4 regions of the Nocardia sp. NPDC051570 genome follow, and region 1 is predicted to be linked to each of the others. Evidence: riboswitches for the same ligand, from Rfam matches in the RefSeq annotation. Region 1 holds a riboswitch; each other region holds the start of a gene.
The links. A riboswitch is a leader RNA that binds a small molecule or an ion and turns the genes downstream of it on or off. The one in region 1 is predicted to bind S-adenosylmethionine.
Positions count from the first base shown of each region.

Region 1 (7,491 bases):
CAGATCCGGCCAGGGCCAGCGGTCGGCGGCGAGTGCGGGTTCGAAGGTGGTGCGGCCCATCAGCGCGGCCTCGCAGGTGCGCAGGAATTCCGCGACGCCGTGACTGCCCGGACCGTGCGTCGGATCGATGATCTGCGGCGGCCAGCCGTCCGGAGTCGTCACATAGCCGTCGGCTGTCATACACAGGCGAGCCAGGATACGCACGGGGACATCCCTTCTGTCGAGTCACAGAAGTAGACGTTGCCTCCCGCGGAAACTCATCGGCGGGAGGCGCGCGATCAGACCAGCGCTTGATCGAGGTCGTTCAGCAGATCCTCGACGTCTTCCAGACCGATCGAGATCCGGACCACGCCATCGGTGATCCCCACGGCCGCACGGCCTTCCGGGCCCATGGCCCGGTGCGTGGTGGTCGCGGGGTGGGTGATCAGGGTCTTGGCATCGCCGAGATTGTTGGAGATGTCGATGATGCGCAGGCGGTTGAGGACCTCGAAGGCGCGCTTCTTGGCCGCACCATCTCCCTCGAGCCCGGCCGCCAGCTCGAAGGTGACGACCGTCCCGCCGCCCGACATCTGCTCCCGGGCCAGCGCGTACTGCGGATGCGACTGCAGGAACGGGTATTTGACCCACGCGACGGCCGGATGCTGCTCGAGGAATTCGGCGACCTTGTGCGCGGCCTGCACCGAATGACGGACCCGCAGCGGCATGGTCTCCAGGCCCTTGAGCAACGTCCACGCATTGAACGGGCTCAAGGCCGGACCGGTATGGCGCATCAGTGTTTTCACCGGACCGTCGATGTAGTCCTGCGCGCCCAGGATCGCCCCGCCGAGCACCCGGCCCTGGCCATCGATGTGCTTGGTGCCCGAATACACCACGACATCCGCGCCGAGATCCAGACTGCGCTGCAGCAGCGGGGTGGCGAAGACGTTGTCCAGCACCACCTTCGCGCCCGCGGCGTGCGCGAGCTCGGACACCCGGCGCACATCCACCAGCGTCTGCATCGGATTGGACGGGGTCTCGAAGAACACCGCCTTGGTGGGCTGCGACAGCGCCCGCTCCCACTGGTCGAGATCCTCGCCGTCGACGAAGACGGTCTCCACGCCCCAGCGCGGCAGGATCTCGTTGCACACCACGAAGCAGGAGCCGAACAGGCTGCGCGCGGCCACGAGTCGATCACCGTTGCCGAGAAGCGCTCCGAGAGCGACGAATACGGCCGCCATACCGCTGGCGGTCGCGAAACAGGCCTCGGCGCCCTCGATCAGGCGCATCCGCTCCTCGAACATCGCGACCGTCGGATTGCCGTAGCGCGAATAGACGAAATGCTCGATCTCGCCGGTGAACGCGGCCTCGGCCGCCTCGGCGCTCTCGTAGACGAAGCCGGAGGACAGATACAGCGCCTCGGCCGTCTCCTCGAAACCCGAGCGCCGCAGGCCGCCGCGCACGCCGATCGTCGCCGGGCCGACGCCCTCGGGCAGTGGTTTGTCGAATGCGCCGCCGGTGATCACGACTGCCGCCACGGCAGTCCGAGGGCGCGCCAGCCGGCGCCGCCACGATGTCCGTCGGCGTCGAGCGGACCCTCGAAGCCCTCGAGCACGTTGTAGGAGGGTTCGTATCCGGCGGCGGTCGCGGTCTTCGCGGCGCCGATCGAGCGCTGGCCGGAGCGGCACAGGAAGATCACCGGGGCATCACTGTCGGCGGCGCGGTCGGCGAGGACCTGCCTCAGCTGGTCGGTGAACTGCGGATTCGGCGATCCGCTGCTGTCGACCCATTCGATCAGCGCGGTGGGCCGGTCGATTCCGGCGGTATCCGGCACGCCGACGAAGCGCCATTCGGCCTCGGTGCGCACATCGATCAGGACCGCATTCGAATTGTCGCGCAACAGTTCCCAGGCCTGCTGGGGAGTGATATCGCCCGCGTAGCTCATGACCGTCCCTCACAGCAGCTGCGGTATTTCTCGTTCATTCGATGAACCTCCTCGCGAATCCGCACTTGCCGCGCCGGTATCGGCGCGTGGCCAGGTCGTCACCCGGAGCACCCCACCGCGGAGGAGGGTTGCCGACCAGCGAGCCGGGGCTTGACGCTGGTACTCATGACCTGAAAGTGAGAGTGCCTGGTCACCGGGCTTTATGTCAAACCCCGGCGAAGAACACGCCGGGGTCCTAGGGGAAACAAGCACGCCGGGGTCCTAGGGGAAACAAGCACGCCAGGGTCCTAGGGGAAACAAGCACGCCAGGGTCCTAGGGAAACAGGCACGCCGGGGTCCTGAGGAGAACAAGCACGCCGGGGCCCTACGGGGAGCAAACAAGCCATTGGTCGTTCGGCCTGCTCAGATTCCAGGTGGCGGTCTGCTCGCGGCCGTCGATCCTGCTGGTCACCGTGGCCCGGGCGCGGGCGCCCTCGACGGTGGTGTCGCGGACGTTGGCGATCTCGACCTGTTTGCCGAGGGCGTCGGGACCCAGCGGGGACTTGGCGGCGTCGAAGCCGGGGCAGACGGTGGTCGCGCGGCGCTTGGCATCCGAATCCGCTTGGGCCGTAGCGAAATTGCGGATGGCGACGGCCACACGATCGGAATCTGTGACATTGTTCTCAGCCGGGCGCAGCACGCCGAGCAGCACCACGCCGCCGATCAACAGCAACGCCACCACAGCGGCCGCGATGAACGGCACCGCGGACCGCGGGGCCTCGCGCTGGTCGATCTCAGTGGGTTCGTCGGCATCGGTCATGCAGACATCATCGCTGGTCATTGATAGTGGTCCGAATCACACTCGGTATTCCCGGCCGAGTCCGGGAATACCGGCCATAGCCGCCACCGATAGAATCGCTGGAACCCGGCTTCGGCCGGTGGGATCGGCTCCCGGGCGCAGCAACGACGCAGCATCACGGGATGACGACAACCGGGTGCAGACCCCGGTCCCGACGTCAACTTAGCCTAAGCTAAGAACGACGGCTAAGACATGACGACAGATTCTCGACCAGAGGTGCGCGTAAGAATGACCGAACACAGTGCAGCGACCCGCCCACTGCGCATCGCGATCGTGGGCGCCGGACCGGCCGGAATCTATGCCGCGGACGCGTTGATGAAGTCCGAGGCGCAGGTGAGCATCGACCTGTTCGAGCGGATGCCCGCCCCGTTCGGTCTGATCCGCTACGGCGTCGCGCCGGATCATCCGCGCATCAAGGGCATCATCACCGCGCTGCACAAGGTGCTCGACAAGCCGCAGGTGCGCCTGCTGGGCAATATCGACTACGGCTCCGACATCACGCTGGTGGAACTGCGCCGCTTCTACGATGCGGTGATCTTCTCCACCGGCGCCAATGCCGATCGCGCGCTGAGCATTCCGGGCATCGACCGGGACGGCTCCTACGGCGCCGCGGACTTCGTGTCCTGGTACGACGGACATCCCGACGTGCCACGCGACTGGCCCCTGGAAGCGGAGAAGGTCGCCGTGCTCGGCGTCGGCAACGTCGCCCTCGACGTGGCGCGGGTACTGGCCAAGACCGGTGACGAGCTGCTGCCGACGGAGATCCCGCCGAACGTGTACGAGGGCCTGCGCGCCAACAAGGCGCTCGAGGTGCACATCTTCGGCCGCCGCGGCCCGGCGCAGGCCAAGTTCACCCCGCTGGAGCTGCGCGAGCTGGACCATTCGCCGAATATCGAGGTCATCGTCGATCCGCAGGATATCGATTACGACGAGGGCTCGGAGGCCGCGCGCCGGCATTCCAAGCAGGTCGACATGGTCTGCAATACGTTGGAGCAGTGGGCGATTCGCGATGTGGGCGACCGGCCGCACAAGCTGTTCCTGCACTTCTTCGAATCCCCCGCCGAGGTGCTGGGCGGCGAGGACGGCTCGGTCGTGGGCCTGCGCACCGAGCGCACCCAGCTCGACGGCACCGGCAACTGCAAGCCGATCGGCACGTTCACCGACTGGGATGTGCAGGCGATCTACCGCGCGGTGGGCTATCTGTCGCAGAACATCCCGCAGCTGCCCTTCGACGAGCAGGCCGGGACCGTGCCCAACGAGGCCGGTCGCGTCCTGGCCGACGACGGCGCCGACGGTACGGGCCGCTATCTGCCCGCGACCTATGTCACCGGCTGGATCAAGCGTGGCCCGGTCGGCCTGATCGGCCACACCAAGGGCGACGCCAACGAGACCATCGCCTGCCTGCTCGACGACGCCCCGACCTTCGCCCCGGCCGAACAGCCCGATCCCGAGGCGGTGACGAAGTGGCTGGAGGACAAGGGGATTCCGTTCACCACCTGGGCCGGCTGGTACCGCCTCGACGCCCACGAGCGCTCCCTCGGCGAGCCGCAGGGCCGCGAGCGGGTCAAGGTCGTCGAGCGCGAAGACATGCTGCGCGCGAGCGAACCGAACAAGGTGTGACCGCGCGGCCGTTCTGAGGCATGCTGAATCACGTGTTCGATGCCCATGTCCACCTCATCGATCCGCGCTTCCCGCTGATCGAGAACGAGGGCTACCTACCCGAGTCGTATACCGTCGCCGACTATCGAAAGCGCATGTCGCGCTTCGATGTCGACGGCGGGGCCGTGGTCAGCGGGTCGTTCCAGGGCACGGATTCCAGCTTCATGATCGCGGCGCTGGCCGAGCTCGGGCCCGGCTGGGTCGGGGTGATCGATCTGCATCCCGACGCCACCGACGAGCAGATCGTGGCGCTGGACCGCGCGGGCGTGCGGGCGCTGCGCTTCAATCTCAAGCGGGCCGCCGGGGATATCGTGGCGCTGACCATGCAGGCCCTGCGGGCCCACGCGCTGGTCGGCTGGCATGTGGAGCTCTATATCGACGGATCCATGCTGGGCTCGCTGGAGCCGGTGATCTCGAAGCTGCCGTCGCTATCGATCGACCATATGGGCATGTCCGATGAATGCCTGCCCTATCTGCTCGATCTCGTCGATCGCGGCGCCCGGGTGAAGGCATCCGGATTCGGCCGGGTGTCGATGGATCTGCCCGCGGCGCTGCGGCGCATCCACGCGGTCAATCCGGAGGCCCTGATGTTCGGCTCCGATCTGCCCGGTACCCGCGCGGGGCGGCCCTTCCAGGACTCCGATATCGAACTCATCGCCGATATGGTCGGCACCGATATGTACCGGGTCCTGGAGGACAACGCCCGCGCGTTCTACCGCCTGCCGGTGAAGGTGCGCCCGATCCACGAGGATCCGCTGCCCACCCTCCCCATCCCCACCGGCGAGGTCCCCACCCTCCGGCTGCACCGCTCGTATCTCCCCAAATCCCCTCCGGGAGATACGATTCCGCTGCCCGTGATCGAGTAGCTCAGTCCAGGTTCGGGTGAGCCATCAGATAGTCGGCGGCGGCCGAGGCGACCCGATAGGCGTTCTCGACGGCCAGCCCGAAGCCCGGATTCTCCGCGCCGGTATCGATCGCGGTCAGTAGGTCGGTGACCGATTGGCCCGGGCGGGGGCGGTCGAAGTTGCTTGCGGTGCGCAGACATACGTAGCGATTGAGCTTGCCCGCGCGGGCCAGGGCGCCCGCGGTGGCGTTGTCCTCCATCTGGGAGGTGCAGTAGCGGGCCCGCCCGCCGGTCTGCATACCCACGATGGCCGCGGCCTGGGCCGAGGACGCCGCGCCCGACCAGAAGTTGTCGCCGGTGGCCGTATCACACTGTTGCACATCGGGTTTGCGATCGGCCTGACCCGGGAACGCCGCGCGGGCCGCCGCGGCGGCGGGGCTGTCGGCCAGCGCCACGCCCTTGGTGTTGCGATACACCGCATCGACCAGATGCTGATCCAGCTCGTAGGCCTCGGTACCGGCCTTCGGCATGCTCAGATAGCCGTTGTTCGGCACGCTCGGATCATCCTGGGGCAGCACATGATGCCCGAGATCGAAGTCGACCACCCAGCGAGCCCAGGCGGCGAATCCGAGGGTGCCCACCTCCGGCGGCGTGCCCGCGATACCCGCGGTGATGAAGTACGCCTTGTCGAAATTCAGTCGCGGACTGGCCAATACGGCGGTGGTGGACAGCGAGGCGTTGACCTTGCCCATATCAGTCACCATCACGCACAGACCGGCATCGTTGCAGCGCACCGGGGTTCGCACGCCGGGCACCGAGATCTCCTGCGTCCACTGCCGCTGCTTCACCCACGGCTCGACCTCCGGATCGAACATCGTGATGACCATGGCCCGCACCCCGATCCGATCGTCGCCCGGCGAATGCGATCCACATCCGGTCACAACGAAAACCAGTCCGAGCGCCGATAGCATCGCGCCGACCAATCTGGTGTACAACGAACCTCCCTGACCTCGATGAATACCTACCCCATAGAAGTACCGCACAGTCGGTACCCAGTGGGGGACCCGGGCGGCAGACCCAGGAACTATGGGCAGGAACACAGCGCGCCCGTCGGTACCCTGAACCTGCCGACGGAACCTGGCATCGGGGGTCTGTCGTCGAACTCCGCCGTGCGACAGGATGTTTCGTCAGATCGGAGATCCCCATGCGACTCGTGGGCTGTCTTACCCTCGGCATCGCGGCCGTCGCCTGCACCGCCTTCGCATATGCGAATGCCGCCGGGCCGTCGACCACCACCGCGCCATCGCCGCCGACCACCACCGCGCCGACGACCACGGTGGAGCCCACCACGGTTCCGACCACAGCTCCACCGACCACGACCCCACCGCCGACAACACCGACGACGATCATCCCCACACCGCCGACGATCGTGCCGTCGACCACCACGACTACGCCGCCGCCGCCCACGATCACCCCGGATCCGGGCTACGACGACGGCATCACCTGCGGCCCCGGTTTCAACGGCCTCGAGGTCCGCGCTATCGACATCTTCTGCGACACCGCCCTCCAGGTGACCGACGCCTACGGCCGCGAGGTGTCGCGCTGGAACTACGGCATCGTCATCACCGTCGAGGCCGCGGGCCGGATCTGGGATTGTCAACAGCTGCACGGTGTTCGGGATCCGTACCAGGAGTGCGTAGATCGCGATCGGCCGTCCGATCGGGCGCGGTTGCTCGGCACGGCGGCTCCGGCCGCGCATCGGGACAGCGGGACCGGGGTGCCGCCCGGATCGGGTTCGGCCGGGCGATGAGGCATAGCCGAGGATGCGTTCTGCCCTTATTGTCGTATGGACAACAACCGGACGATGAACCGAGGTAGGGCGTGAGCACTCCATCCACCGCCGCGAAACAGGGCCCGCTCGCGGGCATTCGGATCGTCGAGCTGGCCGGCATCGGACCCGGCCCGCATGCGGCACTGCTGCTGGCGGACCTGGGCGCGGATGTGGTGCGGGTGCAGCGACCCGGCCTGCTGCCCGGATTCATGGAGCGCCCACAGTGGCGGGGCCGCACCATCGTCGAGGCGAATCTGAAGGATCCGGCCGAGATCGAGCGGGTGCTCGGCCTCGTCGACAAGGCCGATGTGCTGATCGAGGGCTTCCGCCCCGGCGTCACCGAGCGCATGGGCCTGGGCCCGGACGTGGCGCTGCGGCGCAATCCGCGCCTGGTGTAC
Region 1 covers NZ_JBITDI010000012.1:80,833-88,323, forward strand. The annotation lists gene ACIA76_RS28185 (dihydrofolate reductase family protein) at 1-204, opposite strand, end outside; gene ACIA76_RS28190 (O-succinylhomoserine sulfhydrylase) at 279-1,502, opposite strand; gene ACIA76_RS28195 (rhodanese-like domain-containing protein) at 1,499-1,921, opposite strand; SAM riboswitch class IV at 1,978-2,092, opposite strand; gene ACIA76_RS28200 (hypothetical protein) at 2,286-2,720, opposite strand; gene ACIA76_RS28205 (FAD-dependent oxidoreductase) at 2,988-4,379, shown strand; gene ACIA76_RS28210 (amidohydrolase family protein) at 4,412-5,284, shown strand; gene ACIA76_RS28215 (purine nucleoside permease) at 5,286-6,257, opposite strand; gene ACIA76_RS28220 (hypothetical protein) at 6,467-7,072, shown strand; gene ACIA76_RS28225 (CaiB/BaiF CoA transferase family protein) at 7,144-7,491, shown strand, end outside.

Region 2 (7,491 bases), on a different contig from region 1:
CCACGAGGCGGGATGTGTTCCGGTGCCGGACAATTCGACACCCAGCAGCGGTTGTGAATGGGTCATTCAGGCCGTCCTTTCGATGGCGATCGGCCGCCCGGCGCCCGGAATGGCCGACAGCAGTTCACGGGTGTACTCATGGCGCGGATGATGGAAAAGCTCAGCGATGCCGGCCGTCTCGACGATTCGCCCGGCGTTCATGACCGCCACCCGGTCTGCGACGCGCCGGACCACGGCCAGGTCGTGGGTGATGAACAGATAGCTCAGGGGCGGCCAGGGCATCGTCCTGCGCGATGTGATGCACCGTGCGGACCGCGGAGTAGTTGCGGGACAACGTCTCATCTCCCTCAGAGAACATGTGCGAGAAAGGATTTGGTGCGCGGATGGGACGGATCGTCGAGCACCTGACCCGGCGGGCCCTGTTCGACGATCCGCCCGGCGTCCATGAGCACCACGGTGTCGGCGACCTCGCGGGCGAAGCCGATCTCGTGGGTGACGATGACCAGCGTCGCGCCGTCGCGGGCCAGCGCCCGGATCACGTCGAGCACCTCGCCGACCAGCTCCGGATCCAGCGCGGAGGTCGGCTCGTCGAACAGCACCACCTGGGGGCGCAGCGCCAGCGCGCGGGCGATGGCCACCCGCTGCTGCTGGCCGCCGGACAGCCGTCGCGGATACTCCTGCGCCCTATCGGCCAGTCCGACCCGCTCGAGCAGATCGACCGCCTCCGCCTCGACCTCGGCGCGGGGACGGCGCTGCGCCGAAATCGGGGCCAGTGCAACGTTTTCCAGCACGGTCAGATGCGGGAACAGATTGAAGCTCTGGAATACGAAGCCGATGCGGGAGCGCTGGCGCAGGATCTCCCGTTCGCTGCGTTCGTGCAGTTTCGCGCCCTTGCGGCGATAGCCGACCAGTTCTCCGGCCACCCGCACGGTCCCCGCATCGACCTTCTCCAGGTGGTTGATCGTCCGCAGCAGCGTCGATTTGCCCGAACCCGAGGGGCCCAGGATCACCGTCACCTCGCCCGGGCGCACCGCGAGATCGATCCCGCGCAGCACCTCGTTGGCGCCGAACTGCTTGTGTACGCCCCGTAATTCGACCGTGTACGCGCTCATCGGCGTTCCCCCGTGATCTCGGCGAGCTTGCCGCGCACGCGCTGCCACGGTGTGCGCGGCAGCTCGCGATGGCCGCCCTTGGCGAAGTGGCGCTCGATGTAGTACTGCACGACGGTCAGCACGCTGGTGAGCACGATGTACCAGACCGTCGCCACCATCAGCAGCGGGACCACCCGGCCGTTGCGGCCGTAGATCACCTGGACCTGGTAGAACAGCTCGGCGATCGCCATCACCGAGACGATCGAGGTGCCCTTGAACAGGCTGATCACCTCGTTGGCCGCATTGGGCAGGATGCCGCGCATGGCCTGCGGCGCCACGATGGTGAAGAACTGCCGCCGCCACGGCAGGCCCAGCGATTTGGCCGCCTCCAGCTGGCCCGGATCCACGGAAATGATTCCGGCGCGGATGATCTCGGCCGAATACGCCGCCTGATGCAACGCCAGCCCGATGACCGCGGCGGTGAATCCACTGATCACCCCGTTCACATCGAAGCTGAAAAACGCGGGGCCGAACGGGATTCCGATCGACAGGCGCTTGTACAGATAGGCGATGTTGAACCAGAACAGCAGCTGCACGATCAGCGGAATCGAGCGGAACGCCCAGACATATGCCCAGGCGATCACCTGCAGCACAGGGACTTTCGATAATCGCGCCACGGCCAGCCAGATACCGAGCAGGAATCCGAACAGCGTCCCCCAGAAGGTGAGCTCCACGGTCAGCTTCAGCGCCGCGAGCACCGAATCGGCGGCGAAGTATCGGGCGAAGGTCGGCCAGTCCCAGCCGGGATTGGTCACCAGGCCGTGCGCGAACTGGGCCACCAGCACCAGCGCGACGACGGCGATCAGCCAGCGCCACGGGTGCCGGGTACGCGCCACCGGCAGGGTGTCCTCGGCCACCTCGACGGTGCCGGAGGGATCGATAGCGGCCACAGTGGTCATGGAATCGCGATCCTCCATCGGTCCTGGCGGTAGCACCCGCACCCGGCCCGCGGGGGGTTGCTGCGGTCTCGTCGAGCCAGATCTCTCAACCGCTCTGGATGGTGAATTCGAACGTATCGGACATCGGTGCGACTGTCTGCCGTCCCGATCAACGTGAATTCAATTGTTGGCAGCGGGTTTTCCCGTTTACCGACGGGGAATTCCGAGGGGGGAAACAGCACTGTGTACAACGATGTTCGCAATGGCTAGGGTGAACGTTCATGAAGGATCTGACCGACCGGATATGCCTCATCACGGGCGCGGCCAGCGGTATCGGCCGGGCCACCGCGCAGGCCGCCGCGCGCGCGGGTGCGCGCCTGGTGCTCACCGATATCGCCGCCGCGGGGCTGGCCGAAACGGTCGAGCTGATCCGCGCGGCCGGGGGTGAGGTGCTCGACGCGCAGACACTCGACGTCTCCGACTACGACGCGGTCACCGCGTGGGCCGAGCGGGTGCACGACGAGTACGGCAGCCTGGACGTGGTCATGAATATCGCGGGCCTCTCCGCCTGGGGCACCGTGGAGAACCTCGAACATCGGCATTGGCGCTCGATGGTCGAGGTGAATCTCATGGGGCCGATCCACATCATCGAGAACTTCGTCCCGCCGATGATCCGGGCCGGGCGTGGCGGACATCTGGTGAACGTCTCCTCGGCGGCCGGACTGCTCGCGCTGCCGTGGCACGCCGCCTACAGCGCCGCGAAGTTCGGGCTGCGCGGGGTCTCGGAGGTGCTGCGCTTCGAGCTGGAGCGGTACGGCATCGGGGTGAGCCTGGTCGTCCCGGGCGCGGTGCACACCCCGATGGTCAGGACGACAGAGATCGTGGGCGTCGATCCGGACGATCCGCGGGTGGCGAAGCTGCGCGGAGCCTTCGTCGGCCACGCGGCGACGCCGGAGCAGGTGGCCGATCGGATCCTCGCCGGTATCAGGCACAATCGCTATCTCGTGCACACCGCGACCGATATCCGAATCGGCTACTGGTTCGCCCGCAAGTTCGCCTGGCCCTACGAGATGGTGATGCGGTATGCGAACCGGCAGCTCAACAAGTTGCTCCCGGCCCAGGAGAATTCGCTGTCCCGGTGAGGTCGGCGCTGCGGCGGCGCAGGTGGTCGCGCTCGGCGGCGTTGCCGGTCCGCGCGAGGGCATCGGCGAATGCGCTTGCGGCCTCGGCGGTTCGGCCGAGCCTGATCAGCAGGTCGGCCCGGATCGCGTGGTAAAGGTGGTAATCCGCGAGCGGTAGTTCATCGACGAGCGCCAGCGCCGCGGCCGGGCCGTCGATCTCGGCGACGGCGACGGCCCGGTTGAGCGAGACGATCGGGCCGGGTGCGACCGCCGCGAGCTGGTCGTAGAGCCGCAGGATCTGATCCCAATCGGTATCGGCGGCGGTCGCGGCATCGGTATGTACGGCATTGATGGCGGCCTGGATCTGATAGGGGCCGGGGTGATTGCGGCACAGGCACTCTCGCACCAGCCGATGCCCCTCGGCAATGAGCTCGCGATCCCATCGGCCGCGATCCTGATCGGCCAGCGGCACCAGGGCGCCGTCGGCCGTGTGGCGGGCCGGGCGGCGGGCCTCGGTGAGCAGCATCAGGGCCAGCAGGCCGACGGCCTCCGGCTCATCCGGCATCAGTTCGACGAGCACGCGGCCCAGCCGGATCGCCTCGGCGCACAGGTCCCCACGCGTCAATTGCGTTCCGCTGGAGGCGGTATGGCCCTCGGTGAAGATGAGATAGACGACCGCCAGCACGGCCCCGAGCCGTTCGGGCAGATCGGCGTCCCGGGGTACGCGGTAGGGGATCCGGGCGGCGCGAATCTTGGCCTTGGCACGTGAGATGCGTTGCGCCATGGTTGATTCCGAGGTGAGGAAGGCGCGGGCGATCTCGAGGGTGGTCAGGCCGCCCAACAGGCGCAGGGTGAGGGCGATGCGATTGGGCATCGCGAGCGCGGGGTGGCAGCAGGTGAAGATAAGGCGCAGACGTTCGTCCCCGCCAAAAGCGGGCGGGGAACCTGGGGAGGGGTCCCCGGGCGGGGAACCTGAGGAAGGGTTCCCGTCCTCGGAGGCGAATGTGGAAAGGCTGAGCAGAGCGGCCTGGGCATACTTGTCCGCCCGGGCCGCCTCGCGCCGGAGACGGTCCACCGCGCGATTCCTCGCGGTCGTGATAATCCAGCCCGGCGGACTCGGCGGGATGCCCTCGGCGGGCCAGCGCTGCACGGCGGTGGTGAAGGCGTCCTGGACCGCGTCTTCGGCGATATCGATATCGCCGAAGACGCGGATCAGGCTGGCTACCGCCCGGCCGTAGTGCTCGGCGAACACCGCCGAAACATCCGGGCTCACAGGCGGATTCATTCAGTCACCCATGACCGGTCGGACCTCCACCGGGAGTCCGCGCAGAATCGCCGCCAATCGCCGCCCCCACGCCAGCGCCTCATCCAGATCGACCGCGCGGATGAGGCTGAATCCGGCGATGTACTCCTTACTCTCCACGTACGGGCCGTCGGTGATCAATATCTCCGAGCCCCGGGCCCGCACGACCGTCGCGGTATCAGGTGCGTGCAGCCCGGCCGCGAACACCCACGAACCGGCCGCCCGCAGCTCGTCGTTGAGCGCCTCGACCTCGCGCATGATCTCGGCCAGATCCGCCGGCGGCTCCCCTGCCTCCGGCTGATAGATGTTGAGCAGGTATTCGGGCATGATGTGCTCCTTCGCCATGAGCCGATCCGTCACCGGCTCTCATCCTCTACACGAACGGGCTGGCCCTGATTCGACACCGTCCGGGAGATCCTGCCAGCCCGACCCTGAGAATCTGCGCTTGCGGGCCGGTCCGATTCATGGCTCAATCCGAGTGGGCGGTATCGCGCCCTGCCGCACCGACCTGGGGGCCCCAAGGATGACCAGGGAATCGCACCGCTGGGTGCGGACCGCCGACGCGGACATGGTCGAACTGCGGGATCTGGTCTCGGGCCGCGCGGTGCGCATCGGGCGTCCGGATGTGGACGATCTGCCGGGCGGCTTCCTGACCGAGATCGAATCGCTGGTGTTCCGCTGGGTGAACCTCGACACCCATGACGAGGCCGAGGACGAACTCGAGACCCGGCGCGAACCGCTGCACACCCTGCGGGCGCTGAGCTGGCTGTGCGCGCTGTGGGCCGTGGTGTGTGAGACGCGCCTGGGCAAACCGGCCGACGACATCATCCGGGATCTGGACTATCGGGGCGGGTGGCGGCGACTCCGCACCGCGGAGGAGGCGCGAATCTGGGCCGGGCTGACCCAGCGGGTGCGGATCGGGGCGCTGGCCGCGCTCACCGAGGATCCGCGGGCGGCCTCGGATTATCGCCGCGCATGTACCGAACCGCCCGAAGTGGGGCCGATGCTCATCCGGCACACCCTGGTTCACCTCGACGGATTCAGCCAGGACATGTACCAGCACGATATCGAGGCGCGCGGGCTGGCGGCCGCGGTGGTCGAACACACCAGCCCGAGCCCGGGCACGCGGCGACGGCTGTGTTTCCGGCCGTCGCATCCGGTGTGAGGCAGCTTAGAGCGAGGCGGGTCCGATCACACTGCCGATCCAGTCGAGGTTCACCCACGACCAGCGGCCCGAGCGATCCCGCCCGGTCCGCCAGTTCTCCAGCCAGCGACGCGCGTCCTCGGCGAACAGCGCACGCAGCGAACGGGATTCAGCGGGCTCCATGGAGTACCTCCTCCGGATGCAGGCGGCGGAAGCGACTGCCGTGGAAGACCAGCGGATCGACGTCGGTGCGGGTGGCCAGGCGATGAATGCGCAGGATGACCACCTGATGGTCGCCCGCGGGCACCTGGGTCTCTACGCTGCCTTCGAGCCAGGCCGAGGCACCGTCGACGAAGATCGCATGGCCCGCACCCCGATGCAGGCCCACGCCCGAGAAGCGGTCGCCCACACGCGAACTCAGCGAGCGGGCGGCGTCCTCCTGATCCAGGCCGAGCAGGCTCAAACCCAGATGGCCGGCCGCGGCCAGGCGCGGCCAGGTGGTGGAGCCGTTCTGCACGCAGAACGACACCAGCGGCGGATCCAGCGATACCGGCACGAAGGTGCTCACCGCCAATCCGGATGCGGTGCCATCGATTTCGGCGCAGACCGCCACCACACCGCTGGGAAACGCCGCGAAGGCCCGGCGCAGACCGGCCCTGTCCGCCGGAATCCCGGTCAGCTCGGCCATATTCACCACTCCGATCTCAGATGACGCCGTGCAGCGGTGGCGGCGTTCCGTGCAGGACTGCCCGGCCGATGTGCTGGAACTTCCAGCGCACCGGATCGTGCAGGGTGTGGGTGCGGGCATTGCGCCAGAAGTGATCCAGATTGAGATCGGCTGCCGCGCTTCGGGTTCCACCCACCTCGAACAGGGCCGAGGCGACCTCGTCGGCCGCCCGATCGGCGACGATCTTGGCCGTGGCCACCGCGAGCGAGGCGGCGGCCGCCGCCTCCGGTCCGGGATCCGGGATGGTGGCCGCGTCGACGGCGAGCCCGGCCGCGGTGAGCGTCGCCTCGGCCGTCACGACCGCGACGGCGAGTTCGCCGAAGCGTTGAATCGTCAGGGGATCGTCGATCGCCCGCTCGACACCCGCCTCGAACCACGGCCGACTCCGGGTGCGCACGAACTCCGTCGCGGCCGTGAGCGCACCCCGGGCGATACCGGCATCGATGGCCACATGCAGCAGCTGCGCGAAGGCGCCGTAACCGGTCGGCGCACGCACCGCGCCCGACCGCTCGACCAGCTGATCGGCCGTCACGAGCACGCCATCGAAGCGCACCGACCCGCTACCGGTCGTCCGCTGCCCCAGCGCATTCCAGTCGTCGAGGATCTCGACCCCGGAGGTATCGGCGGGCAGATACGCGATGTACTCCCCCGGCGCGAGGCCGCTGTCGGCACCCGGATCATCGAGCCGGACGAGTGCGGCCAGCACATCGGCGAACAGCGAACCCGTGCAATAGAACTTGCTGCCGTCGATGCGAAACCGCCCGTCGCCGAGCGGCTTCAGCGTGGTCCGCACCTCGGCAACGGTCGCGCCGCCGCGCTCGGATTGCGCATTGGCGATGCGGGCACCGTCGAGCACCCGAGTGAAGTACCACCGCCGCTGTTCCTCGGATCCGGCCAGCCGCAACAGATTCAGATAGACGAAGTGACTGTGCGGAATCTGGGCGATATTCGGATCGGCCGTCGCGAGAATCCGCACCACCTCGGCGACCTCGCTCGCCGCGAGATCGGCCCCGCCGTAGGCGGCGGGCACGGTGACGGCCAGCAGACCGCTGGCCGCCAACCGCTCCACCTCGTGAAAGGGCAACCCGCGCAGCCGATCCCGCTCGGCGGCGCCGAGGGCGAATTCCGACGCCAGCCGGGCGGCCACCTCGCGGGCATGATCAGCGG
Region 2 covers NZ_JBITDI010000013.1:65,666-73,156, reverse strand. The annotation lists gene ACIA76_RS29510 (LLM class flavin-dependent oxidoreductase) at 1-66, opposite strand, end outside; partial or broken gene ACIA76_RS29505 (ABC transporter ATP-binding protein) at 67-267, opposite strand; gene ACIA76_RS29500 (amino acid ABC transporter ATP-binding protein) at 348-1,112, opposite strand; gene ACIA76_RS29495 (amino acid ABC transporter permease) at 1,109-2,050, opposite strand; SAM riboswitch class I at 2,062-2,155, opposite strand; gene ACIA76_RS29490 (SDR family oxidoreductase) at 2,311-3,171, shown strand; gene ACIA76_RS29485 (RNA polymerase sigma factor) at 3,128-4,435, opposite strand; gene ACIA76_RS29480 (YciI family protein) at 4,436-4,780, opposite strand; gene ACIA76_RS29475 (hypothetical protein) at 4,977-5,618, shown strand; gene ACIA76_RS29470 (hypothetical protein) at 5,625-5,780, opposite strand; gene ACIA76_RS29465 (flavin reductase family protein) at 5,767-6,285, opposite strand; gene ACIA76_RS29460 (SfnB family sulfur acquisition oxidoreductase) at 6,302-7,491, opposite strand, start outside.
Region 2: another riboswitch for S-adenosylmethionine. It lies ahead of ACIA76_RS29495 (amino acid ABC transporter permease); the one in region 1 lies ahead of ACIA76_RS28195 (rhodanese-like domain-containing protein).

Region 3 (7,491 bases), on a different contig from region 1:
GCGGCCACCGGAAATCGGTGGGGGCGGGTGCCCGGATGTCTTCGCTTCGCTTCGCGCTCACAGCCCTGGCGCGAAACGTGAACTAGCGCAGTTCGCGCGCCAGGTTCGCGTCGAGCACACCGAGGAACTCCTCGGTGGTCAGATAGCCCTGATCGCCGCCGACCAGCAGCGCCAGATCCTTGGTCATCTGGCCGTCTTCGACGGTCTTGATGACGACATCCTCGAGGGTCTGCGCGAAGCCGATGACCTCGGGGGTGTTGTCCAGCTTGCCGCGATGGGCGATGCCACGGGTCCACGCGAAGATCGAGGCGATCGGGTTGGTGGAGGTGGGCTTGCCCTGCTGATGCTGGCGGAAGTGCCGGGTCACCGTGCCGTGCGCGGCCTCGGCCTCACAGGTCCGGCCGTCCGGGGTGAGCAGCACCGAGGTCATCAGGCCCAGCGAGCCGAAACCCTGTGCCACGGTGTCGGACTGCACGTCACCGTCGTAGTTCTTGCAGGCCCACACATAGCCGCCCTCCCACTTGAGCGAGGAGGCGACCATATCGTCGATGAGCCGGTGCTCGTAGGTGAGACCCGCGGCGTCGAACTGGTCCTTGAACTCGGTCTCGTAGACCTCCTGGAACGTGTCCTTGAACATGCCGTCGTAGGCCTTCAAGATCGTGTTCTTGGTGGAGAGGTAGACCGGGTAGTTCTGCTGCAGGCCGTAGTTCAACGACGCGCGCGCGAAGTCCTCGATGGACTTCTTGAAGTTGTACATACCCATGATGACGCCGCCGTCCTCGGGCATCTTCACGACCTCGTGGACGATCGGCTCGCTGCCGTCCTCCGGGGTGAAGGTGAGGGTGACGGTGCCCGCCTGATGCACCTTGAAATCGGTGGCACGGTACTGATCGCCGAAGGCGTGACGGCCGATGATGATCGGCTTGGTCCAGCCCGGCACCAGGCGCGGGACGTTGGAGATGATGATCGGCGCGCGGAAGATCGTGCCGCCGAGGATGTTGCGGATGGTGCCGTTGGGCGAGCGCCACATCTTCTTGAGGCCGAATTCCTCGACGCGGGCCTCGTCCGGGGTGATGGTGGCGCACTTGACGCCGACGCCGTGCTTCTTGATGGCGTTGGCGGCGTCCACGGTGACCTGGTCGTCGGTCTTGTCCCGATACTCGATGCCGAGGTCGTAGTACTCGAGGTTCACATCGAGGTACGGGTGGACCAGCTTGTCTTTGATGAACTGCCAGATGATCCGGGTCATCTCGTCGCCGTCGAGCTCGACGACGGTCCCTTCAACCTTGATCTTGGACATGGATCTTCGTGTCCTCCTAGGAAGGTGCTCCCATTGCACGGCCAGGCGAACACGCTTGTGAGCGGACCCCAGCTGTTCAACAGACAACGTATACGCCCCGAGTTGTCCACGGGACTATGGGTGCTTAACAAGACAAGCGTACTGGTGCGCTCTGGCTCACTTCCAGCGGACGTCCCGATGAGAGATTCCCGGGTCACGCGGGCACACGTCACGCATCAATAGGGTTAACGCGGGGGTTGATTTCGCATTCCGATGGGGAGTGTGAGGTATGAGACCCTTGCCCCCGGCCTGGGGGCCGGGGGCAAGGGTCCATCAAGGTCGGCCCCGCCAGGGGCAAGGGTCCATCACGGTCGGCCCCGCCAGGGGCAAGGGTCCATCACGGTCGGCCCCGCCGAGAGGCAAGGGTCCATCGAGCGCTCAAACAGCCATGACGGCGGCGTGTTCGTCGCCCTCGAGCAGGTTCTCCGGCTTGTCGCGGATCATCAGTGCGACGATCACGATCGAGACGAGGAAGAAGGCCGCGCCGATGTAGAAGGCCACGTTGTAGCTGTGGATCGCGGCGCGGGCCACGACATGGTCGATGGTCGGATTGTTCTCCGCGTAGCGCTTGGCGACCTGGACCGAGATCGTGGTCAGCAGCGCCGTGCCGATCGCCCCGCCGACCTGCTGGGCGGCGTTGAGCAGGGCGCTGGCCACACCCGAATCCTCGGCCTCGACCTGATGCAGCGCGGTGGTCTGCATGGATACGAACGTCGCACCCATGCCCAGCGCGATCAGCGCGATCGCGGGCAGCACACTGGTGGCGAAGCTGTCGCCGTAGCTCAGCTGGGCCAGATAGAGCAGCCCGACGATGCCCAGCACCCCACCGGCAATCATCAGCGGGCGCGGCCCGATCCGGGGCAGCAGCGCGCTGGCCACGCCCGCGGAGATCACGATGCCGATCGGGAAGGGAAGGAACGCCACACCGGCCTTCAGCGAGCTGTAGCCGAGGGTGACCTGCAGGTAGTAGCTGAGGTTGATGAACATCGCGAACATCGCGATCGGGACCAGCAGCGCCACCAGATATGAGCCGCCCCGATTGATCTCACCCGGAATATGCAGCGGCAGAAGCGGATTCGGCGAACGCCGTTCGATCGCGACGAACGCCACCAGCAGCGCCACACCGGCGATCAACAGGCCCAGCGTGGTCGCGGCCAGCCAGCCGTCCTCCGCGGCGCGGCTGAAGCCGTACACCACCGAGATCAGTCCGAGGGTCACCGTCACCGCGCCGGGCACGTCGTAACCGCCGGTCCGCGGGACGGGCACATCCTTGATCACGAAGACCAGCGCGCCGATCAGAGCCAGCAGTGCGACGGGCGTGTTGACCAACAGGCACCAGCGCCAATCGGCGTATTCGGTGAGCGCGCCGCCGGCGATCAGGCCGATCGCCGCGCCGCCCGCGGACACACCCGCGAAAACGCCGAAGGCCCTTGCCCTTTCGCGCGCCTCGGTGAAGGTGATCGATACCAGCGACAGCGCCGCCGGCGCCAGCACGGCCGCGAACGCACCCTGCAGCGCGCGCCCGGCGAACAGTTCGGCCGCGTTCTGGGCGAGCCCGGCCAGCGCCGACGCCCCGGCGAAGCCGACCAGGCCCACCAGGAACATCCGGCGGCGGCCCAGATAGTCGGCGAGCCGGCCACCGAGCAGCAACAGGCCGCCGAAGATCAGCGTGTAGGCGGTGAGCATCCATTGCTTGTCGCCGTCGCTGATATGCAGATCACGCTGGGCGAACGGCAGCGAGATCGTGACGATGGTGGCGTCCAGCACCACCATGAGCTGGGCCAGGGCGAGTACGCCGAGGGCCCACCAGCGGGCCGGACCCTTCGGCCGGGTCGAGGTCTGAGAGGGAGCGAGTTCTGCGGTCCCAATGTCGGTCATGTGGGGACTCCTGAGTGGAAGTAAGCAGTTCCGTCGCATCATTGGAACGTGTCAGCAATCCTGGCACCTGAGGACAATTGGCGTCAAGAGAAAAATGTCGCAGACTGACATTTGGCGTCTCTCGTCACAATAAGAGCCGATGGCGATAGACTGGGACCATGCTCGAGTCACCAGCCCAGCCCGGCCTGCGGGAACGCAAGAAGCAGCAGACTCGACGCCGGATCATCGAAGTCGCGCTGCGGATGTGCGACGCGCACGGCTTCGACGCGACCACCGTCGAGCAGATCGCCGACGCCGCAGACGTCTCCCCGCGCACCGTCAACCGCTACTTCGAGTTGAAGGAGGACATCGTCCTCGCGCCCTTGGTGGATTTCGCCAAGCTCATCGGAGACGAGCTGCGCAAACAGCCAGTGACGGGCAATGAGCTGCAGGCCCTGTTCGACACGTACCTGGCCGTGACCAATGCCAGCATCGCCGGGCAGACACTGCCCTTCGAGTGGTTCCAGCACATGCAGCGGATCATGCGCACCAGCCCGACCGTGCGCGCGCGCAGCATGGACATCGCCGACACCAAGACCATCGAGATCCACTCCGCCCTGGCCGAGCGCATCGGCGCGGATCCGGATTCGATGACCGTCCGGCTGATCGCCGGGACCTGGAACGCGATCATGCGCACCGGGATCGAATGCGACGCCACGCTGCCGGACCGCGACCCCATGGACTCCGCACATGCGGCCATCTGCGCGGTCCGCGGCGCCTTCGACGAATTCGTGCAGCGCTGCGTGCTCCCGCTGACTCGGGGATGTTCGGCCTCGGGATCGGCCGAAAGCGGTGCTGCGCGGTAGCCGTTCGCGCCCCGTCTCGGCGATCGGTTACTATCGCGGGAAGGTCATGAGCGCCAGCGCCAAGCCCCGGCTCGCTGGCCGGCAACCCTCCTGTTGCGGTGGGGTGCTCCGGGTGATGACCGGGCTCCCGAGGGCCGGGAGCAAGCGCCACGATCAGGAGGTCCCCACCATGTGTTGTTGCTGTTCGCTTGTTGAAGTCCGATAACACCAGCAAGCCCAGTTCGGCGTCCCATTGGAGCAGGCCCATGAGTAACTCGACCGCGCCCCGAATCATGCACATCGAGGGCAAACACCCTGTCGCTACCATCGAAATCGTGTGTTCTTTTCGAACGGCGGCGGCCCGGTGACCGTGAGCATCGAGTCGAGCACCCCGCAGACGGCGGCCGCGCTGCTGCCCCCGCCCGACGGTCGCCTGGAGACGATCGCCATCGGCGACCTGCGCCTCGAGAACGGCGCGGTGATCCAGGACGTCGAACTCGCGGTGCAGCGCTGGGGTGAGCTGTCCCCGAATCTGGACAATGTGGTGCTGGTCGAGCACGCGCTCACCGGCGATTCGCATGTCGTCGGCGCGCCCGACGAACTGCATCCGCTGCCCGGCTGGTGGGACGGCAGCGTAGGTCCGGGCGCCCCGCTGGACACCCGCGAATGGTGCGTGATCGCTACCAATGTGCTGGGCGGCTGTAAGGGCAGCACCGGCCCCACCTCGCTCGCATCGGACGGACGACCCTGGGGCGCCCGGTTTCCCGAGATCTCCATTCGCGATCAGGTAGCCGCCGAGGTGGCGCTGTTCGACCTGCTGGGCATCGATCGCCTCGCGGCCGTGGTGGGTGGATCGATGGGCGGCATGCGCGTGCTGGAGTGGATGGTCGGCCATCCGCAGCGGGTCGGCGCCGCGCTCGTGCTGGCCGTCGGGGCGCGCGCCACCGCCGATCAGATCGGCACCCAGACCACCCAGATCGCCGCGATCAAGGCCGATCCGGATTGGCAGGACGGCGATTACCACGGCACCGGACGCGCGCCGACCACCGGAATGGGGCTCGCGCGCCGCATCGCGCATCTGACCTACCGCACCGAATTCGAACTCGACCACCGCTTCGAGAATGCGGCGCAGGACGACGAGGATCCGCGCGACGGCGGCCGCTATGCGGTGCAGAGTTATCTGGAGTACCAGGCGCAGAAGCTGATTCATCGCTTCGATCCGGCCACCTACGTCCTGCTGACCGAGGCGATGAACCGGCACGACATCGGTCGCGGGCGGGGCGGGATCGAGGCCGCGCTGGCCGCCACCGCGGTGCCGTGCATCGTCGGCGGCGTCGACTCCGATCGGCTCTACCCGCTTCGCACGCAACAGGAACTGGCGAATCTGCTGCCCGGCTGCAAGGAGCTGGAGGTGGTCCGCTCGCGCGACGGGCACGACGGATTCCTCACCGAAACCGAGGCCGTAGGCAAGCTGCTCGCCGAGACGATGGAGCTCGCCCGCAAGGCGCGGGACTGAGCGTCAGGTCACCCCAAGGCTGTTGATCGTCGCCGCGACCACGATGATGCTGCCGCCGAGGACCGTATAGGCGCCGACGTCGAATGGCTTACTGCGCACGGCCAACACGCCGACCCGCAGCGTCGGCAGGCATAACCGCAGCGCGGCCGCCAGCAGCGTCGCACCGCCGATCACGAATGCCCCGCGCCGCCAACGGTCCTGGGCCAGAAGCACCGCGGCCACCACCAGAACGGCCACCACCAGGAGTATGGGCAGATTCGTCCGGAGGAACCGTCCGACCGGACCGTGCTGATGGGCATGGGACGCGGGTGCTTCGGTCACGCCGACATTCTCGCATCATCGCGGAGGGGATATGTGATCGGTGACAAGTGGGGGCCTGCGCGGAATTCGGAATTCGCCGAATGGTGCCGGGGTCACCCCGATGCACGGGCAGGGGGGCTGCGCCTCGGGGTGCCCCGGCGCCCCGTGTGATACGCGGGAGAAAGGCGTACCGCGCGTGGCGTGGTCTCTCGCATCCAACCGATCCGACAAGTTGTAATCTACAAGTAGAATATAACCAGAGTTACTAACTAGCAAACATATGGGAATGTGTGTCGCATCGAACGCATAGCGAAACATCGTTTCTGTTCAACTTGATAACTTTGCCCCTATTCGATATCCCGCTCCCATTCTCCGGTCGCGAGTCGATGGCCACTCGAATCGAGCAGGCCGTCGCGGCATCCAGCGCCTGAGTCCTGGTCATAGCCGACGCACGCCGACCAGGACCTGGCGCGTGCTTGTTGGAATCGCAAAAGATGCCCGCGATCGACGAAACCACACGAGCCGGGGGTGTGTCGCTGCATGCCGGTCGAATTGCGATGTTGAAAGCTTGGGGCATGAACCTGACCGCCAGCGCATGCCCTCGCAACTCCCGCTCCACTCGATTGGCGAGCAACAGTGTGGTAACCGGGTTGCTCGTCGGAGTTCTGACCTCGTTCGGCGTCTGTGCCGCGACCGCCGAACCGGCCGCCACGCAGGACTCGGTATTCACCGGTGCGATGGCCCCGGATGGTTCCCGGATCGACGGTATCGAGCGGATCGACGATCAGAACGTCCGGCTGCAGGTGTACTCGGCGGCCATGGACAAGGCATTTCCCGTGGAGATCCAGCGGCCCGCGGACACCTCGCAGCCGCGGCCCAGCCTGTATCTGCTCAGCGGCCTCGACGCCGGTGAAAGCGTCGCCTCGTGGCAGGCGCAGACCGATGTCCGTCCGTTCATGTCCGACAAGAATGTGAATCTCATCCTGCCGATCGGTGGAAAGGCGAGCTACTACACGGACTGGGTGAACGACGATCCCGCCCTCGGCCGCAACAAGTGGCGGACGTATCTGACCGAGGAGCTGCCTCCGCTGATGGATGCCGCGCTCGGCACCAACGGGGTCAACGCCCTCGCGGGAATCTCCACCTCCGGCACTTCCGTTCTGGCGCTGCCCATTGCGAAGCCCGGCCTGTACCGGGCGGCCGCCTCCTACAGCGGCTGCGCCCAGACCAGTGACCCGCTGGGCGCCTACTTCGTGCGGACCGCGGTCGCCGCCGGCGGTGGCGATCCGACCAACATGTGGGGGCCGCCGAATTCGCCCGAATGGCAGGCCAACGATCCCTACCTGCATGCCGAGGATCTGCGCGGAGTCGAGCTGTACCTCTCCTCCGGCACCGGCCGCCCCGGCAAATACGACACGATCGACGGCCGCAAGGAACAGCTCGGCGGCGGCCGGACCCAAATCGACGGCAAGACGGACCAACTCGGCCCCATCGGCCTGGTGAACCAGGTTATCGTCGGCGGCGCCATCGAAAACGCCACCAGCTTCTGCACCCGCCATATGGAGGAGAAGCTCGCCTCCCTCGATATCCCCGCCACCATCCACTACAGCCCTGGCACCCACTCCTGGGGCTAC
Region 3 covers NZ_JBITDI010000003.1:464,572-472,062, reverse strand. The annotation lists gene ACIA76_RS09045 (NADP-dependent isocitrate dehydrogenase) at 83-1,300, opposite strand; gene ACIA76_RS09040 (MFS transporter) at 1,718-3,217, opposite strand; gene ACIA76_RS09035 (TetR/AcrR family transcriptional regulator) at 3,376-4,062, shown strand; SAM riboswitch class IV at 4,105-4,215, shown strand; gene ACIA76_RS09030 (homoserine O-acetyltransferase) at 4,406-5,557, shown strand; gene ACIA76_RS09025 (DUF3017 domain-containing protein) at 5,561-5,878, opposite strand; gene ACIA76_RS09020 (alpha/beta hydrolase) at 6,523-7,491, shown strand, end outside.
Region 3: another riboswitch for S-adenosylmethionine. It lies ahead of ACIA76_RS09030 (homoserine O-acetyltransferase); the one in region 1 lies ahead of ACIA76_RS28195 (rhodanese-like domain-containing protein).

Region 4 (7,491 bases), on a different contig from region 1:
GATTCCGGTGCTGCGCATCTTCGATGTGCGTAAGGCATATGAATTCTATTGCGTCTATCTGGGATTCACCGTCGACTGGGAGCATCGGTTCGAACCGGCACTGCCGCTGTATGCCCAGGTGTCGCGCTCGGAGGCGGCCGTACACCTCAGCGAACATCACGGCGACGGCACGCCCGGCACGGTGGTGTGGATCGCGGTCGGTGACATCCACGCGCTGCATACCGAACTCGCGGCGAAGGATTACGGCTATGCGCGGCCCGGTCCGCCCGAGGACGGTCCGGGCGGACCGGGTTTCGAGGTGGTCGATCCGTTCGGTAATACGCTGCGCTTCGCCCAGTCCGACTGATCTGGCGGAGCGGCTTCGCCGACCGCTACCGTGGACTGTTGTGAACACCGCGCATGCACTGCCCGCCGCACGGGGCGAGATCCGGCCGGGCTGGCGAGCGCTCGGGCAGCCCTTGCTCGTGGCCGGGGCCGCGGTGGGTGTGGCGGCCGTACTGCATTTCCGCGATCCGCACGTATCCGGGTCCTACGGCATCTGCCCGTTCTACGCGCTGACCGGCTGGTGGTGTCCCGGCTGCGGCGGCCTGCGGGCCGTGCACAACCTCACCGAGGGACGGATTCTGGACGCGATGCACAGCAATGCGCTGCTGCTGCCGCTGATCGTCGGTTTCGCCGCGTGGTGGGGCGGTTGGGCACTGCATCGCTGGCGCGGGCAGCCGGGAAGTGCGGTGTCGTTCCGGCTGAATCGCACCGGTCTGTGGATCACGCTGACGCTGCTGATGGTGTTCTCCGTCGTGCGCAACACCCCGTGGGGTAGCTGGCTCGCACCGGTCTGATCCGGTGTTCCGGCCGACTCGTGGCGTGGTGGTCCGGGGTTGATCGTGGCGGACTGGGCATGCTGACACCATGAGTGATTCGCTGAAGGCGCGTGTGCGCGAGAAGATCCTGCGACAGCTGAACGAGGATGGCGCTCCCGATCCCGAGCAGCAGGACACTCGGCAGGTGTCGGTCGAGAACGATCTGGTGGCCCTCGACGCGGTGGCCGAGGACGATCCGCTGATCGAGGAGCTCGCCGAGCGCTATCTGACGCCGTAGTACCGGGAGCGATCCGCGTTCAGAACGAGCAGGGCGCCGCGCCCGCACCCGACTCCGGCGCGAGGCGTGGACGGGTCTCCGGGGCCGGATTCCACTGACCGTCGGTGCGGGTGTAATTCCACTGCGGGCCGCGCTCGACGAGGGTGGCGATGGCCTCGATCAGGCGGTCGACGTCGGCGGCGGAGCTGCCCAGGCCGATGCTCGCGCGCAGGGCGCCGTCGACGCCGAGGCGGGCCAGCAGGGGGTGGGCGCAGAAGCGGCCGTCGCGGACGCCGATGGCGTGTTCGGCGGACAGATAGGCCGCGACGCGACCCGGTTCGAATCCGTTCAGGGTGAACGCGACGATGCCGACGCTGTCGGCGCTGTCCGGCCAGATGCGCAGGAATCGAACTCCCGCAATGGCTTCCAGACCCGCGCGCAGGCGGTCGGCGAGGCGGCGCTCATGCTCGATCGCGGTCCGTTCGTCGAGCGCGCCCAGCGCGTCGCAGGCCGCGGCCAGGGCGGCCACGCCGAGCACATTCGGGGATCCGGCCTCGTGGCGCTGCGGTGCGCAGGCCCATTCGGTCTCGGTCGTGCCGACCTCCTTGACCGCGCCGCCGCCCGCGAGATAGGGCTGCGCGGCGTCGAGCCAGTCGCGGCGACCGACCAGTACTCCGGCGCCGAACGGCGCGTACAACTTGTGACCGGAGAAGGCCAGGTAGTCGATGTCGAGGGCCTGCAGATCGATGCGTCGGTGCGGGGCCAGCTGCGCGGCGTCGACGAGGATGCGCGCGCCGCACTGATGCGCGATGGTGGCCAGCCGCTCCAGGGGCAGCACCTCGCCGGTGACATTCGACGCACCCGTGATCGCAAGCAGCGCGGCCGGTTTGGCGCACAGCTCGGCGACCACGCGGCGGACGGTCTCCTCGACGGTGTCGGCCGCGGGCACCACGCGGCGGCCGTGCCGGGTCCAGGGCAGGAAGTTGGCGTGATGTTCGATATCGAGCACCACGGTGTCGCCGGGCACGCAGGAGGCCAGCAGATTCAGCGAGTCGGTGGTGTTGCGGGTGAAGACGACGACCTGATCGTCGGCGCAGTTCAGGAAGCGGGCCACCGAATCGCGGCTGGATTCGTAGCAGTCGGTGGAGATGCGCGAGGCGTAGCCCGCGCCGCGGTGGACGCTGGCGTAGAAGGGCAGCAGTTCGGTCAGCCGGTCGGTGACCTGGGCCAGGGCCGGGGCGCTGGCGGCGTAGTCGAAGTTGGCGTAGACGCGAGTTCCGCCCTGTACCAACGGAACTCGCAGATCACATCCGGAGACACGGGCGAGCGGGGCACAGGTCTGATCGAGAATGGCAGTCATCGGGCAATCCCTTCGGATGAGGGACTCCGGGGATATCGATGGTCGGAGTCCGCGCTTGCCGCGCCCGGTCGGGCAGCAGCCTGGTCGTCACCCGGAGCACCCCGCCGCGGAGGAGGGTTGCCGGCCAGCAAGCCGGGGCTTCACGCTGGCACTCATGACCTGACCCGAGATTGACAGATGGCGTGCGATCTTGTCAACCCCGGCGAAGAGCGTGCCGGGGTACTGATGGAGGAGGGAACCAGGGGCGTGCCGGGGTACTGATGGAGGAGGGAACCAGGGGCGTGCCGGGGTACTGATGGAGGAGGGAACCAGGGGCGGAAGCCTCGGGGTAATTCCGTTGCTCGCGGCGCTGATCTGGGATTTCATGTGGCGATGAGCGTGTCGCTGGTGCTGGGGTTCGTCGGGGTCTGTGTGGTGTTATCGCTGACGCCGGGGCCCGATTCGTTCTTGGTGTTGCGGTACTCGATCGTCGGGCGACGACCGGCGATCACCTCCGCGATCGGGTCGGCGGTCGGGGGTATCGCATGGGCCGTCGTGGTGGCCGCGGGGGTGGCGACCCTGCTGGAACAGTCGGCGACGGCGTATCGCGTGGTCAAGGTGATCGGCGGAATCTACCTGGTGTACTTGGGCATTCGGACGCTGATCGCACAGCGGCGCGCTCGGGCGGTCGAGGCGGAGCGGTCGGCGCCACGGTCGGTGTCCACGCGCTCGGCGTTCGGCGCGGGACTGCTGTGCACGCTGCTCAATCCGAAGGTGGGGTTGTTCTATCTCGCGGTGCTACCGCAGTTCCTGACCGAGGCGACCTTCGCGCATACGCTGGCGCTCGGTGCGATCGAATCATCGGTCGCCGCAACCGAAATGGTATTGCTGGCGGTGGCGGCGGCCAGGCTCGCCACGCTGTTGCGCCGACAGCGGGTGCGCGATCGGCTGGAACAGATCAGCGGGGGAATCCTTGCGGTACTGGGGATCGGGACGGTCGCGTCGGCGGGCTGAGTCAGTGCAATCCGGTCGGCCGGTGGTACGTGCCGTTGTAGTAGAGCAGCGGTGCGGCGATCGGATGGTCGTCGGTGTTGTCGTGCACCCGGGTGACCAGGCCGACGACCAGGGTGTGATCGCCGATCGGGATCAGCTGGCGCACCGTGGCCCGGACCCAGATCGGGGTGCCGTGTAGTACCGGCTCGCCCGTATCGAGGGTGGTCCACAGCGAGCGGTCGGTGAAGCGCTCGTCCGCGGTGCGCGAAAACCGTTGGGCCAGATGCTGTTGATGTTCGCCGAGGAAGTGCACGACCAGCGAGTCGGCCGCGAGCATGGCCTCGATGCTGGAGGAGGTGTGGGCGATATTGAACGAGATGAGCGGGGGCTCGAGCGATAGTGAGGCGAAGGAGGTGGCCGTGAAGCCGACCGGCCCGGTCGCCGAATTCACCGTGACGATGGTCACTCCGGCCGGGTAGTGCCGCATCGCCGCGCGGTACTGCGTCGCGGTGATGCCACTCAGATCGTCGGGCGCCCGTAGTCGATCGGTCACAGCCCTAACCTACGTCGCTCGGGCCTGCGATATTCCGATCGTGGGTCAATCCACATCGATGGCCAGCCCCGCGGTGATGCGGACCAGTTCGGTGAACGAGGTGCGGAAGACGGTATTCGGATGTCCGGCGGCGGCCCAGAGTTCGCGGTGGCCCGACAGTGCGTTGTCCACGTAGGTGGGCAGATTGGTGGGATGGCCGACCGGTGCGACACCGCCGATGGGCTGGCCGGTCACCTCGCGCGCCACCTCCGCCGAGGCCCGGGTGAGGGTGCCGTCGAGCCGCTGCCCGGTGCGTTCGATATCGACCTGATGGGCGCCGGAGACCAGCAGCAATACCGGATCGTCGTCGAGCAGGAACACCAGCGATTTGGTGATCGCACCCACCGCCACCCCGAGGGCCTGGGCGGCCTGTTCGGCGGTGTGGGTGGGCTCGGACTGGGTGACGATCACGCCGTGGTGTCCGCGCGCGATGAGCGTGTCCGAGACCCGGGATGTCACCGGGGGCAACGACCTGCGCATGGCACCAGCGTAGAGGCGAAATCGGGCTACTGTCGGGCGAATTCAGTATTCGGGGTAGCCCTCGGCGGGGCCGAGCAGCCGGTCGACGTGGTCGCGCATGATTCGGGACAGTTCCCCGACGGTTCGGGCCGAGAACTGTTCGTGCACAAGCGAATCGAATACCCGATCCAGATCGGCCGGGGACAGGGCCAGCAATTCCGCGTCGATGGCGGCCAGCAGCGCCTCGTGGCTGGGGTAGGGGCGGCCGTCGGCGATCTTCTCGGCCCAGGTCACCGCGCAGCAGCATTCGTAGAGCGCGTGTACCGCGCGGCCGCGGGTGAGGGCATTGAAACAATCCAAGCCCAGTCCCTGGTGCATCAACATGATCGTGGCCTCCCGGGACCGGTCGCGGTGGATTGGCTGACGAATACATGATCCGTCTCCGATTGACGCGAAAGCACTGCGACACTCCAGATTTAGCGCAGGATTTACAGGCCCTGCCGGAGTTCATGACGGTATCGCTACGCTGGGCGAATGACCGAATGGAAGGCTTTCACAGTCGAGGCCACCGACCACGTTGCCACGGTGACGCTGACCGGCCCGGGCAAGGGCAATGCCATGGGCCCGGATTTCTGGCGCGAGCTGCCGCTGATCTTCGGCGAGCTGGACGCCGATCCCGAGGTGCGGGCCGTCGTGCTGACCGGAGCGGGTAAGCATTTCTCCTACGGGCTGGATCTGCCGGCGATGAGCCCGGTGTTCGGTCCGCTGCTGGCCGAGAAGGCGCTGGCCGCACCGCGCACGGGCTTCCTGGACGAGATCCGGCGGATGCAGGCGGCGGTGACCGCGGTCGCCGACTGCCGCAAACCGGTGATCGCGGCGGTCTCCGGCTGGTGCATCGGCGGCGGGCTGGATCTGATCGCGGCCGCCGATATCCGATTGGCCAGTGCCGACGCCAAATTCAGCCTGCGCGAGGCGAAGGTGGCGATCGTGGCCGATATCGGATCGCTGCACCGGCTGCCGGGCATCATCGGCGTGGGCCACCTGCGCGAGCTCGCCTATACCGGCAAGGATATCGATGCCGCGCGGGCCGAGAAGATCGGTCTGGTCAACGATGTCTACGCCGATCAGCAGGCCGTGCTGGACGCGGCGCTCGCGCTCGCTCGCGAGGTCGTGGCCAATCCGCCGCTGGTCGTACAGGGCATCAAGGATGTGCTGGATCAGCCCAACGCGAGCCGGATCGCGGACGGGCTGCGGTATGTGTCGACGTGGAATGCGGCGTTCCTGCCGTCGGAGGATCTGACCGAGGCGATTCAGGCGGTATTCGAGAAGCGGTCGCCGGAGTTCAAGGGCCGGTAGCATCAATACGACCGTCCGGTATGTCCGAGATGCGACTATCGGTTAGCGTCGTCGGATCGGAATCGATGCTTTTCGGACAGGACAAATGCTGAAGTTTGCCATGCTCGGTGAGGTTCGTGCGTGGCGCGGCGAACATCGGCTGGAGCTGGGTCCGAAACAGCGACGGGCCGTGCTCGCCGCGTTGTTGCTGCGCCCCGGGCGCTCGGCGACGCTGCCGGATCTGATCGCCGACGTGTGGGGGAAGCGGCCGCCGCCGAGTGCGGTCGGGGCGGTCCGCAATCACGTCTTACATCTGCGTCGGGTGCTGGAACCCGAGCGGGAGAACGGGATGCCGCCCGCGGTGCTGGTCGGCTTCGGGGGCGGATATGCGCTGCGGGTGCCGCCCGGTTCGGTGGATGTCGAACTGGTGCAACGCTATGCGGCCGAGGCCGGGCAGGCGGTCGATCTCGCCTCGGCCCGGGATCGCCTGGATGCGGCGCTCGCGCTGTGGGAGGGCACGCCCCTGGCCGGACTGCCGGGGCCGCATGCCGAACGCGTGCGCGCCCAGCTGTGCGAGTTCCGCCTCGCCCTGACCGAACAGCGCCTCGTGGCCGATCTGCGGCTGGGGCGCCCCGGCGAGGTCATCGCCGAATTACGGCCTCTGATCGCCGAATATCCACTGCGGGAACAGATCCGGAAACTGCTCATGATCGCCCTCTACCGCGCCGGGCGGCAGGCCGAGGCGCTGGAGGTCTTCGCCGATACGCGCCGAATTCTGGTGGACCGCTTGGGAATCGAGCCGGGACCGCGATTGACGGAGCTGCAGCAGCGGATTCTCCGGGGAGAGGCGGTGGACGATGACTGCGCACATGATGTGGACGACAACGAGGTGGGCGATGCCCTGCCCGGCGGATCACTAGGTGCCGGGATCGTGGGTTCGGGGGATGTCGGGGCGCTGAAACCGGGCGACGGGGGAGGTGAAAGCGGCTCGGGGGAACCGGGATTGGAGGGGTGGGCCGCTGTGCTCGGGACGCGTGTTTCGGCGGGGTGGGGGCTGCCGCCCGCGCAACTGCCCGCCGATATCGCGGATTTCACCGGGCGGGGGGAGGTCGTGCGGCGACTGGTGGAGCGGTTGGGGGAGGCGGGGGCCGCGGTGCCGGTGTGTGCGATCACCGGGATGGGCGGGGTGGGGAAGAGCACGGTGGCGGTGCATGTGGCACATCGTGTGCGGCACCGGTTTCCGGACGGGCAGCTGCATGTGGATCTGCACGGATTCGAACGACCGGGCGGGACCTCGGCAGGGGATATCCTCGGGGATTTCCTGCGGGCGCTCGGGATGCCGGAGGGGGAGATCGCGCCGACGCCACAGCAACGGGCCGCGCAGTTCCGGGGCCGATTGGACGGTCGGCGGGTGCTGGTCGTGCTCGATAATGCCCGCGACGGTGACCAGGTGCTGCCGCTGATTCCAGCGACGCCCGGATCGGCGGTGTTGATCACCAGCCGGGCCGCGCTACCGCAGTTGCCGGGGGTGCTCGCGGTGCGGCTCGACGAGATGGACACCGAGGAGGCCGTGGCGCTGCTGACCCGCATCGTCGGGGCCCGGCGGGTCGCGGCCGAGCCGGCGGCCACCGCGGCGGTGGTGCAGGCATGCGGGCGATTACCGCTGGCGGTGCGGATCGTCGGATCGCGGCTGGCC
Region 4 covers NZ_JBITDI010000009.1:5,848-13,338, forward strand. The annotation lists gene ACIA76_RS22850 (glyoxalase superfamily protein) at 1-346, shown strand, start outside; gene ACIA76_RS22855 (DUF2752 domain-containing protein) at 387-839, shown strand; gene ACIA76_RS22860 (hypothetical protein) at 910-1,098, shown strand; gene ACIA76_RS22865 (aminotransferase class V-fold PLP-dependent enzyme) at 1,118-2,437, opposite strand; SAM riboswitch class IV at 2,484-2,597, opposite strand; gene ACIA76_RS22870 (LysE family translocator) at 2,810-3,430, shown strand; gene ACIA76_RS22875 (flavin reductase family protein) at 3,432-3,896, opposite strand; gene ACIA76_RS22880 (YbaK/EbsC family protein) at 4,008-4,481, opposite strand; gene ACIA76_RS22885 (2-oxo-4-hydroxy-4-carboxy-5-ureidoimidazoline decarboxylase) at 4,524-4,838, opposite strand; gene ACIA76_RS22890 (crotonase/enoyl-CoA hydratase family protein) at 4,995-5,816, shown strand; gene ACIA76_RS22895 (AfsR/SARP family transcriptional regulator) at 5,902-7,491, shown strand, end outside.
Region 4: another riboswitch for S-adenosylmethionine. It lies ahead of ACIA76_RS22865 (aminotransferase class V-fold PLP-dependent enzyme); the one in region 1 lies ahead of ACIA76_RS28195 (rhodanese-like domain-containing protein).